DNA from 2 places in the Chryseobacterium sp. 14P4.3.2 genome. Region 2 is predicted to be linked to the other one. Evidence: riboswitches for the same ligand, from Rfam matches in the RefSeq annotation. Region 2 holds a riboswitch; the other holds the start of a gene.
What was found. Region 2 has a riboswitch for thiamine pyrophosphate ahead of thiM (hydroxyethylthiazole kinase). Riboswitches for the same ligand answer to the same signal wherever they lie in the genome.
Positions count from the first base shown of each region.

Region 1: another riboswitch for thiamine pyrophosphate. It lies ahead of thiS (sulfur carrier protein ThiS); the one in region 2 lies ahead of thiM (hydroxyethylthiazole kinase).

Region 1 covers NZ_JBYOKO010000006.1:107,365-112,551, forward strand. The annotation lists gene AC27VX_RS11125 (thiamine phosphate synthase) at 1-6, opposite strand, end outside; gene AC27VX_RS11130 (thiamine phosphate synthase) at 31-618, opposite strand; gene thiC (phosphomethylpyrimidine synthase ThiC) at 615-2,426, opposite strand; gene thiS (sulfur carrier protein ThiS) at 2,451-2,657, opposite strand; TPP riboswitch at 2,715-2,811, opposite strand; gene AC27VX_RS11145 (RluA family pseudouridine synthase) at 2,956-3,633, opposite strand; gene AC27VX_RS11150 (hypothetical protein) at 3,645-3,962, opposite strand; gene panB (3-methyl-2-oxobutanoate hydroxymethyltransferase) at 3,968-4,783, opposite strand; gene AC27VX_RS11160 (Crp/Fnr family transcriptional regulator) at 4,846-5,187, opposite strand, start outside.
Region 2 covers NZ_JBYOKO010000012.1:71,090-76,276, forward strand. The annotation lists gene AC27VX_RS16885 (PKD domain-containing protein) at 1-363, shown strand, start outside; gene AC27VX_RS16890 (HipA family kinase) at 379-1,152, shown strand; gene AC27VX_RS16895 (DUF3037 domain-containing protein) at 1,139-1,522, shown strand; gene AC27VX_RS16900 (alpha/beta hydrolase fold domain-containing protein) at 1,546-2,580, shown strand; TPP riboswitch at 2,776-2,868, shown strand; gene thiM (hydroxyethylthiazole kinase) at 2,930-3,727, shown strand; gene thiE (thiamine phosphate synthase) at 3,724-4,359, shown strand; gene thiD (bifunctional hydroxymethylpyrimidine kinase/phosphomethylpyrimidine kinase) at 4,356-5,187, shown strand, end outside; gene tenA (thiaminase II) at 5,176-5,187, shown strand, end outside.

The DNA of each region.
Region 1 (5,187 bases), on a different contig from region 2:
TTCCATGTTTATAAAGAATGTGTTCCGAGATTATAAAAGGGCATTTTTTATGCATTTTTTAAAACTATTTATTGGTTCTTCACTCTCCCAAACTGCCCCTAACAAAGCAACTCCATCCGCTCCGGCGTCCAAAGCCTCCTGAATATGGGCAAGATCAATTCCTCCCAGAGCAATCAGTTTTACATCAGGGTTCCTTCTGTGTTTTATACTCTCCAAAACTGTTGAATTTTCACCATATCCTTTTTTAGAAATACTTGGAAAGAACGGGCTTATGAAACTATATTCCCATTCTTTTCCCAAAGCATTGTAGGTGGTAATATCATGCACAGAAGTTGAGATGACATTTTCCTCTGTAAAAGGCCTTTGTTTTTCTTCAAGCCTGTCTATTTCTCTAAAATGAAATCTCGAAATCCCAAAATCTCTGCCCAGATCATAATGGGTATGGAGAACCAGCTGAGGATAAAATAAAGCATCAATCTTATTGAGATAGCCGATCATCTCCTGTAGAGCCATTTGAGGTTTTCTGATATGGAGCAGATCTAGCCCTTCCTGAAACATCTGGTTAACAGTGTCTATTTCATTTCGAACCTTCAGTTCAGGAGTGATAACAAGGATCATATATAGATTTCTTTTCCTTTTTCAATAAATTCCTGTGATTTATCCAGCATTCCTTTTTCTGCAGACTCCCTGATCTCCTGAGTAATTTTCATGGAACAGAATTTCGGTCCGCACATAGAACAAAAATGGGCAATTTTAGCCCCATCAGCGGGAAGAGTTTCATCATGATACGATCTTGCTGTTTCCGGGTCTAATGAAAGATTAAACTGATCTTCCCATCTGAATTCAAATCTGGCTTTACTTAAGGCATTATCTCTGTATTGCGCTCCAGGATGTCCTTTCGCCAAATCTGCAGCGTGTGCAGCCAGTTTATACGTGATCACTCCAACTTTTACGTCATCTCTGTTTGGAAGTCCTAAATGTTCTTTCGGTGTTACATAGCAAAGCATGGCACAACCAAACCATCCGATCATTGCAGCTCCAATTCCGGAAGTGATATGATCATAACCGGGGGCAATATCTGTAGTTAGAGGTCCTAGGGTATAGAATGGAGCTTCATGGCATTCTTCAAGCTGTTTCTCCATGTTTTCTTTAATCATATGCATAGGAACGTGTCCGGGACCTTCAATCATCACCTGTATATTGTGTTTCCATGCAATTTTTGTCAGTTCACCTAAAGTTTCCAGTTCTGCAAACTGAGCTGCATCATTGGCATCAGCAATAGAACCGGGACGCAGACCATCTCCCAGAGAGAAGGCAACATCATATTTTTTCATAATCTCACAGATCTCTTCAAAATGAGTATACAGGAAACTTTCTTTATGATGGTATAAGCACCATTTTGCCATAATAGATCCGCCTCTGGACACAATTCCTGTTACTCTATTGGCTGTCAAATGGATATAACGTAATAAAACTCCTGCATGAATCGTAAAATAAGAAACCCCTTGTTCAGCCTGCTCAATCAGAGTATCCCTAAAAACTTCCCATGTCAGATCCTCTGGTACTCCTTTCACTTTTTCCAGAGCCTGATAAATTGGAACGGTACCAATTGGAACCGGACTGTTTCTGATAATCCATTCTCTTGTCTCGTGGATATTCTTCCCTGTTGAAAGATCCATAATGGTATCAGCTCCCCATCGGCAAGCCCAAACTGCTTTTTCAACTTCCTCTTCGATACTTGATGAAACGGCACTGTTCCCGATATTAGCATTAATTTTCACCAAGAAATTTCTTCCGATGATCATCGGCTCACTTTCCGGGTGATTGATATTATTAGGAATAATAGCTCTTCCGGCAGCGATCTCATCTCTTACAAACTCCGGTGTAATCTTAGTTTTCGGTGTATTGGCTCCAAAGCTGTTTCCGGCATGCTGAAAAGCCATTTCTTTTGAAACAGATTCAAGCTGTTCTATTCTTTGGTTTTCCCTGATGGCAACATATTCCATTTCAGGAGTGATAATTCCCTGTTTTGCATAATACAGCTGGGTAAGTTGTTTTCCTTCCTGAGCCACCTTAGGCTGATGATCATATGCAAAACGCAGTTCGTCAAGACGAGGATCCGCCAGACGGGCTTTCCCGTATTCTGATGTAATTCCTTCCAGGATACTGACATCTTTTCTGTCCAGGATCCATTGCTCCCTTATTCTCGGAAGTCCCTTCTGAATATCAATTTCTGCGGTTTCATCGGTATAGGGGCCTGACGTATCATAAACCGTTACCGGAGCATTATGTTCAAAGCCTCCATTAGTAAGTTTGGTGGGACTAAGCTGTATTTCACGCATTGCTACACTGATAGGATGTATTTTCCCTTCAACATAGATTTTCTTTGAGTTCGGAAATGGCGAACACGTAATTGAATGAGCCATAAGTATTGGTATTAAATATGAGAATTAACCGCCTTGAGTGGCAGTAATGATTAAAACTGAATCTCTATCATTAAGGATGGTTTCTTCCCAGGCGGACAGCGGAATAATACGGTTGTTGAGCGCTACAGCAATACCCTTTTTCTTTCCGGGTAATTCAATAGCCAGTAAAGCTTCCAGATTTTCGGGAAGTATATCAAATGTTTTTCGGGTGTGGTTGATTATAAGTTCCATTCCTAATTATTTAAATACACTTTAGGAATGGCCATTATTGTACAATAGAATGTACAGCAAAAGTCATCAGCTTTTCCCTACGCTGGTATGATCCAGATCAGGTTCAAAGGGTAAAATCTCAGTCTGTTGATAACAGACACCCCTAAAGTCTGGGACGAAGTTAGTTATTTTTTAAGAATGCACAAAATTGAATTTACATTAAGTAAAAAACCATCCCGTAATTGAGATGGTTTAGTATTTTTGCCGCTGAATACATAAAAGTTTGATCAGCGTATCTTAGGGGGATAAAGTAATCGTTTTAATTTTCACAGGCTCTCCAAATAGCATCATTTTGCGGAACGGGAGCTGTAATTTCAATTTTTTCTTTAGTGACCGGATGAATAAACTCCAGTTTTCTTGCATGAAGATTAATTCCTCCATCAGGGTTGGAACGTGGAGAGCCATATTTTAAGTCTCCTTTTATTGGAACTCCGGTTTTTGATAGCTGAGCCCTGATCTGATGATGTCTTCCGGTTTCAAGATCAATTTCCAGCAGCAGATAATTATCTAATGTCTTAATAACATTATAGGTTAAAATCGCTTCTTTTGCTCCTTCTGTAACTTTAGTGAAAACAATGGCTTTATTATTCTTTTCGTTTTTCTTTAAATAATGAACCAGCCTTTGGGTCTGTGGAATGATTTCTTTTGCCACCACTGCCCAATATGTTTTCTTGATCTCCCGGTTTTTTACCATCTGAGTAAGACGGGAAAGAGCCTTGGAAGTTTTAGCATAAATGACCAATCCAGAAGTTGGGCGGTCTATACGATGAACTAAACCGAGAAAAACATTTCCCGGCTTAGCATCTCTTATTTTTATAAAATTCTTTATAGATTCTAATAGTGATTCATCACCGGTTTTATCACCTTGTACAAGCTGTCCGACTTTTTTATTAATCACCAGAAGATGGTTATCTTCATATATAATCTGCTCCTTCATAATTCTTCAGTCTATCTTCTTCTATTTGAAAGTGACAGGATAATCCCTCCCAGAAGGCCAATTGTTTTAACGGCTGAAAGTTTTGAATCTTCAGGTATAAATGCTCCCAATACACAAATAGCTGCTGCTGCATACATGGCATACACAAAGTTCTTATTGGTAAGCAGCGGAGCCTGAATAAAGAAACTGGCGCCTATGAGAACGTAAAAAATTTTTCTTGAAAGTAAATGATTGATTTCCGGAGAAAATAAATTAAACCAGCCTACAGCAAGACAGATCAATGCTAATATGGATAATATTCCCTGGATAGATTGTTGTTGGTTTTGCATGTGGATTAGTAACTTTCGTTTTCATTAGGAAATTCTACACTCTTCACATCTTTTACATATTGAGCAACAGCTCCTGTAATTTCTGTGTAAAGGTCAAGGTATCTTCTTAAAAATTTGGGACTGAAACCTTTGTTCATCCCTACCATATCATGATACACCAAAACCTGACCGTCACAATCTGCACCTGCACCAATACCGATCGTAGGAATAGAAATGCTTTCTGTTACTCTTTTAGCTAATTCAGCAGGAATCTTCTCTAAAACCACAGAAAAACAGCCTAGTTCTTCCAAAAGCTGTGCATCAGCAATCAATTTTTCTGCTTCAGCTTCTTCTTTTGCTCTTACCTTATAAGTTCCGAATTTATAAATAGACTGTGGAGTTAACCCCAAATGTCCCATTACCGGAATACCTGCATTGATAATTTTCTTGATTGATTTGGAAATTTCTTTACCTCCTTCAATCTTTACTGCATGAGCTCCCCCTTCTTTCATCATTCTTACGGCAGATTCAAGCGCTTTTTCGGGATTACTCTGATAAGTTCCGAAAGGTAAGTCTGCTACTACTAAGGCTCTGTCGGTTCCCCTTACCACACTTTGAGCATGATAAATCATTTGATCCAGCGTAATAGGTAATGTAGTTTCAAAACCAGCCATTACATTCGCTGCAGAGTCTCCAATCAAAATTGCGTCTACTCCACCTGCATCTACCATCTTAGCTGTGGTAAAATCATAGGCGGTAAGCATTGTGATTTTTTCCTTGTCGAATTTCATTTTACGCAAGGTTTCAGTCGTAACTTTTTTAATTTCAGAGTGAACAGACATAATTTATCTATTTTTAAAAGTTAAAAAGTCGGCCTATAGCCGACTTAAGTTTTGTATGATTTTTATAAAACTACGTGACCGAGTTTCATTAGTTTATCGTGATTCAGAATTTTGATGTTTCTTCCATCTACTTCGATGAGGCTATCCTGCTTGAACTCCGAGATCAAACGGATAGCACTTTCTGTAGCTGTACCAATGATGTTTGCGATCTCTTCTCTTGTCAATGAGATTTTGATAAATCCTTCAGGATCAACTCCGAGCTTCTGTTCCAGAAGCAACAGAATTTCAGCCAGCCTTTCCCGTACAGTTTTCTGCGCCAGAAAAGTGATAGTATTGGAAGATTCTCCTAATTCGTATGAAATTTTTTGAAGCATTACGAAAGACAGTTGTGGATCTATCTCCAA
Region 2 (5,187 bases):
CATCCCCAGCATATGTATACTGCCTTAGGAAATTATAATGTAAAGCTGACGACAGATGCCTGCGGAACCAATACCACCAAAACAAAGCTGGTAACGGTAACCAGCCTTGCCACAAAAGAATCCGATATTGAAGATCAGGTTCAGATTTACCCTAGTCCTGCACAGAATTTTATTATGATCACTTCTAAAAAGAAGTTTAAAATCCTGTCATTTATGGATAGTACCGGAAGAAATATTAGTTACAGCCAGAGCAAAACAGATTCCGGCTACACAATTCCGATACATTATCTTACAAGCGGAGTGTACTTTCTACAGTATAAAACCGGAGAAAAAGAATTCACTAAAAAGATTATAAAAAAATAAGCTTATTTTTGCCTTATGCAGAATTTAAGAACTGTAACCGTGACACGTTACATTCTGCCGTTGCGAGAAGGAGGTTCTCTTCCTGCGCTGGCAGAAGCTGATGATGACTTTAAATATGTCTTAAAATTCCGTGGTGCCGGCCATGGGGTAAAAATGCTGATCTCCGAACTTTTAGGCGGAAAAATTACGGAAGCACTGGGGTTGAAAATTCCTGAACTTGTTTTTGTAAATCTTGATGCAGATTTCGGGAGGACGGAAGCTGATGAAGAAATACAGGACCTGCTGAAGTTTTCGGAAGGTCTGAACCTTGGACTGCATTATCTTTCGGGCTCTATCACTTATGATCCGGGAGTAAGCGTTGATCCTCTGTTGGCTTCAAAAATTGTCTGGCTGGATGCTTTCATTACCAATATTGATCGTACGTTCAGGAATACGAATATGCTGATGTGGAATAGAGAACTCTGGATCATCGATAATGGAGCTTCCTTCTACTTCCATCACTCATGGCAGAACTTTGATGCAGCTGCAAAAACACCTTTCAAATACGTAAAGGATCATGTACTGCTTCCAAAAGCCAAGATGCTGGATGAAGCTGATCAATTTGCTCATGAAGTACTGAATGCCAACCTTTTCAGGGAAATAGTCAATTTAATCCCTGAAGATTGGCTGCACTGGAATGATGCCGATGAAACACCCGAAGAAATCCGTGAGATCTATTTTCAGTTTTTGAAAACCAGATTCGAAAATTCTCAAATCTTTGTAAACGAAGCCAAAAATGCAAGAGGATAAAATATATGAATACGCGGTAATACGCCTGGTACCCAAAGTTGAAAGAGAGGAATTTTTCAATATCGGACTGGTGATGTTTTCCAAAAAGGAAAAATTCATCAAGGCAGAGTTTTATTTATGTCCTGATAAATTCAAACTGATGCACAGTAAACTGAACTATGAAGATATCATTCAGAATCTGGAAAGCTTTTATAAGATTGCCAGCGGTGATAAAGACGGCGGTCCTATTGCCCTTCTGGACATTCCGGAGCGTTTCAGATGGCTGACAGCCGTAAGAAGTGCCGTTGTACAGACTTCAAGACCTCATCCCGGAAAATCAAAAGATCTGAACACTACTTTTGGTAAGCTTTTTGAGGAGTTAGTAAAATAACACTTCCCTCAAAAAATCTTATTATGAATTTATACATCAACAACATATCAAACTACAGGTTTTCCAAAAACCTGTTTTTTGTTTTATTTTTAAGCATTTCTAGTTTATTATTTTCACAAAATTTTTCACAAACAACCGTTAAAGCCCCTGCTGTAAAAAGTACATTACTTCCTGAAATTTCCAACTTTTCTGAAGATATCACTTATAAAACCAATAAAAAGGGTGCCCCCATTAAGCTGGATCTTTATACTCCTAAAAATGTCTCAGCAGAAAAGCTTCCGGTAATGATCTATGTCCATGGCGGTGGCTGGATAGAAGGAAGCAAAGTCATCAATTCTGGTAACTATGTGGAAGCTACTATTGCCAAACTAATGGCGGAAAAATATGCTGTCATCAGCATCAATTATACTCTTCTGAATGACAGCATTCACTTTCCTCTTCCTCTGGAAGATACCAAAGACGCAATAAGATGGGTAAGAAAAAATGCGGAAAAATATAATTTTGACATCAATAATATAGGACTTTTTGGAGCTTCGGCAGGCGCTCACCTTTCATTAATGGCAGCCTATACTCCTGATAACACTTATATTGGAAGTCCTGAACTTGCTTCTTATTCTTCAAAAGTAAATTATGTTATTGATCATTATGGGCCTGCTGATCTCAACAAGCTTTTCCATACCAGATTGGGTACGATTCCTGTTTCTATGATTGGGCTAATTTCAAAAAAAATTGTCACTCTGCAGCAAAATCTGGTCAAAGGACTTTCTGGATATGACATCAAAAAAGACCAGGACAGGGCAATAGATTATTTCAAAACCATATCTCCTGTTTATTTTGTTTCAGATGCTGTTCCTACTTTAATTGTTCAGGGAAATAACGACAAAATAGTTCCATTAAATCAATCAAAAAAATTATACCGAAAATTAAAAAGAGCTAAGGTTCAGACTTCTTTAATCATTGTAGATAAAGGAGTACATGGATTTGGCACTACTGATAAAGCTTACCTGGATAAGCTGACAGATCAGATGGTGGATTTCATTCTCGCACAGAAGAAATAGAAAACGTAACATATGGATTTTATAGATAGCCATATGTTAACCGTACTATTTATTTCCAGCTTTGCTTATTTTTACGATTACCCAATGGTATTTTTACAGCCAATAAAATATTATCGGCTAACGATAAAAATACTCCGTCTTCCCTAGAAATTCCGTTGCAAGATTTTTGTCTGCTCTGATAATTTTTATACATTTGTTTCGCTTTAGGGGTATTCTGAAAAGAATTGAGAGAGTCCCTTCGAACCTGATCCGGCTTACACCGGCGTAGGGAAAAGCAAAATTACATTATCTGCTAATGTACCTTTGTTTCAGATTTTTTCCTAAAGCTATTTTTATTTTAATGATAACAATGGAAAAAATTCTCTGGCAGCAAGTTCAGCTTGTACGACAAAATTCTCCCCTGGTTCACAATATCACCAATTATGTGGTTATGAACAATACAGCCAATGCTCTTTTGGCTGCAGGAGCATCTCCCATCATGGCCCACGCAAAATCTGAAATCAGGGAAATGATCAACATAGCCCATTCGGTGGTTATTAATATTGGAACCCTTGATGAATACGGGTCTGAATCTATGCTTATGGCCGCTGAAACGGCAGACGCCATCTATAAGCCGTGGGTTTTAGATCCTGTAGGAGCCGGAGCAACGTCATTCCGGGATCAGATTTTACATCAGCTTTTACAGTACCACCCAACAGTGATCAGAGGAAATGCTTCTGAAATTATTGCACTGGCTAAGATCAATAATACAGTCACCAAGGGAGTAGACAGTACTGCAGAAAGCAGCGAGGCTATAGATGCCGGTAAAATTCTGGTCAGCCAATACAATACGATTGTCTGTATTTCCGGTGAAGCTGATATTATCCTAAGCCCAGACCAAACTGTTTTTATCAAAAACGGACATTCCCTGATGACCAAAGTGACAGGTCTAGGATGTTCGGCCACCGCTTTGATAGGCGCATTCATAGGATGTACGGAAGCTAAAGTTAATGGGGTTGCTGCGGCAATGGCATTGCTTGGCATCGCTGGAGAACTGGCTGCTCAGGAAAGCAAAGGTCCGGGAAGTCTTCAGGTCAACCTGATCGATAAGCTATATAACATCACTGAGGAAGAATTTATCCGTCATTTGAAAATCGAACAGAAATGAGTGTACATTGTTTCCCTTACCAACTCTACCTCGTTATTTCTGAAGCCGACTGTGCTGGAAGAAATTTTCTAAAAGTGGCAGAACAGGCTATTCTTGGCGGTGTAGATATCATTCAGTTACGAGAAAAAAACGACAGTACTGATTTGTTTCTTCAAAAAGCCAAACAGCTTCTTGAGATCACAGATAAATATGGAATTCCCCTTATCATTAACGATAATATTGAGGTTGCTGAAAAGGTGAGTTCAGCAGGAATTCATGTTGGGAACAGTGATACGGCACCTACTTACCTGAGACAAATTCCTTTGGTTAAAGATAAAATGATTGGTTATTCTGTGGAACATCTGATACAACTTGAAAGCGAAGAGACTGCAGTATCTGATTATCTTGGGATAAGTCCTGTATTTAAAACCAATACCAAAACGGATACGATTAAGGAATGGGGGCTTGAGGGTATTGCAAAGATCAGACAGCTTACAGAAAAGCCTCTGGTAGCCATAGGCAGCGTTCATCTGAAAAATGCAAAAGCAATCATTCATGCAGGAGCAGATTGCCTTGCCGTAGTTTCGGCAATATGCAGTGCAGAAAATCCTCAGAAAGCAGCGTATGAATTAAAAAATGAAATTTTAAAATGAAAAAATACAAATACCCATCAGTATTAACCATTGCGGGTTTTGACGGAAGCGGAGGAGCTGGTATTCAGGCGGATATCAAAACGGCCTCTGCTTTAGGCTGTTTTTCTACATCTGTATTAACGGCTTTGCCTGTACAGAATACCCAGGGAGTAAGAAAAATATATTCTATTCCTGTTGAAGCGGTAGCTGATCAGATCAAAGCTATTTTGGATGATATTGTTCCGGATGCTATTAAAATCGGAATGGTTCATACTCCGCAATTAGTGGAGACTATTGTTTCTACATTGGCTCAGTATGAAAGAATACCAATTGTATTTGATCCTGTAATGGTAGCCACCAGCGGGCATCACCTGATTGAAGAAGAAACCATCACTGCAATTACTGAAATGCTTTTTCCGCTTGCTGATGTGATTACCCCAAACATGGATGAGGCAGCCATTTTAGCAGATATGAAAGTAGAAACTCTGGAAGATTTATACACAGCGGGAAGAAAGATCAAAAAATTGGGTTGTAAAACGATTCTTCTTAAAGGGGGCCATCAGACAACCTCAGCGATTACCTCTTTATTCTATGACGAATATGAGAATTTCCATTCTTTTGAAACGGTAAAATTAAACACTAATAATACCCATGGCTCCGGCTGTACCCTCTCTTCAGCAATCGCTGCCTATATTGCTCAGGGAAAAAATTTATATGACGCTGTTTCTTTAGGCCAGGGCTATATTTATCAAGCCATAGAAAACGGAATGAATGTACAAACAGGACTTGGCAATGGTCCGCTTAACCACTTTTTTAACCCTCAAAAACTGATCAAAAATGAAATGGTCT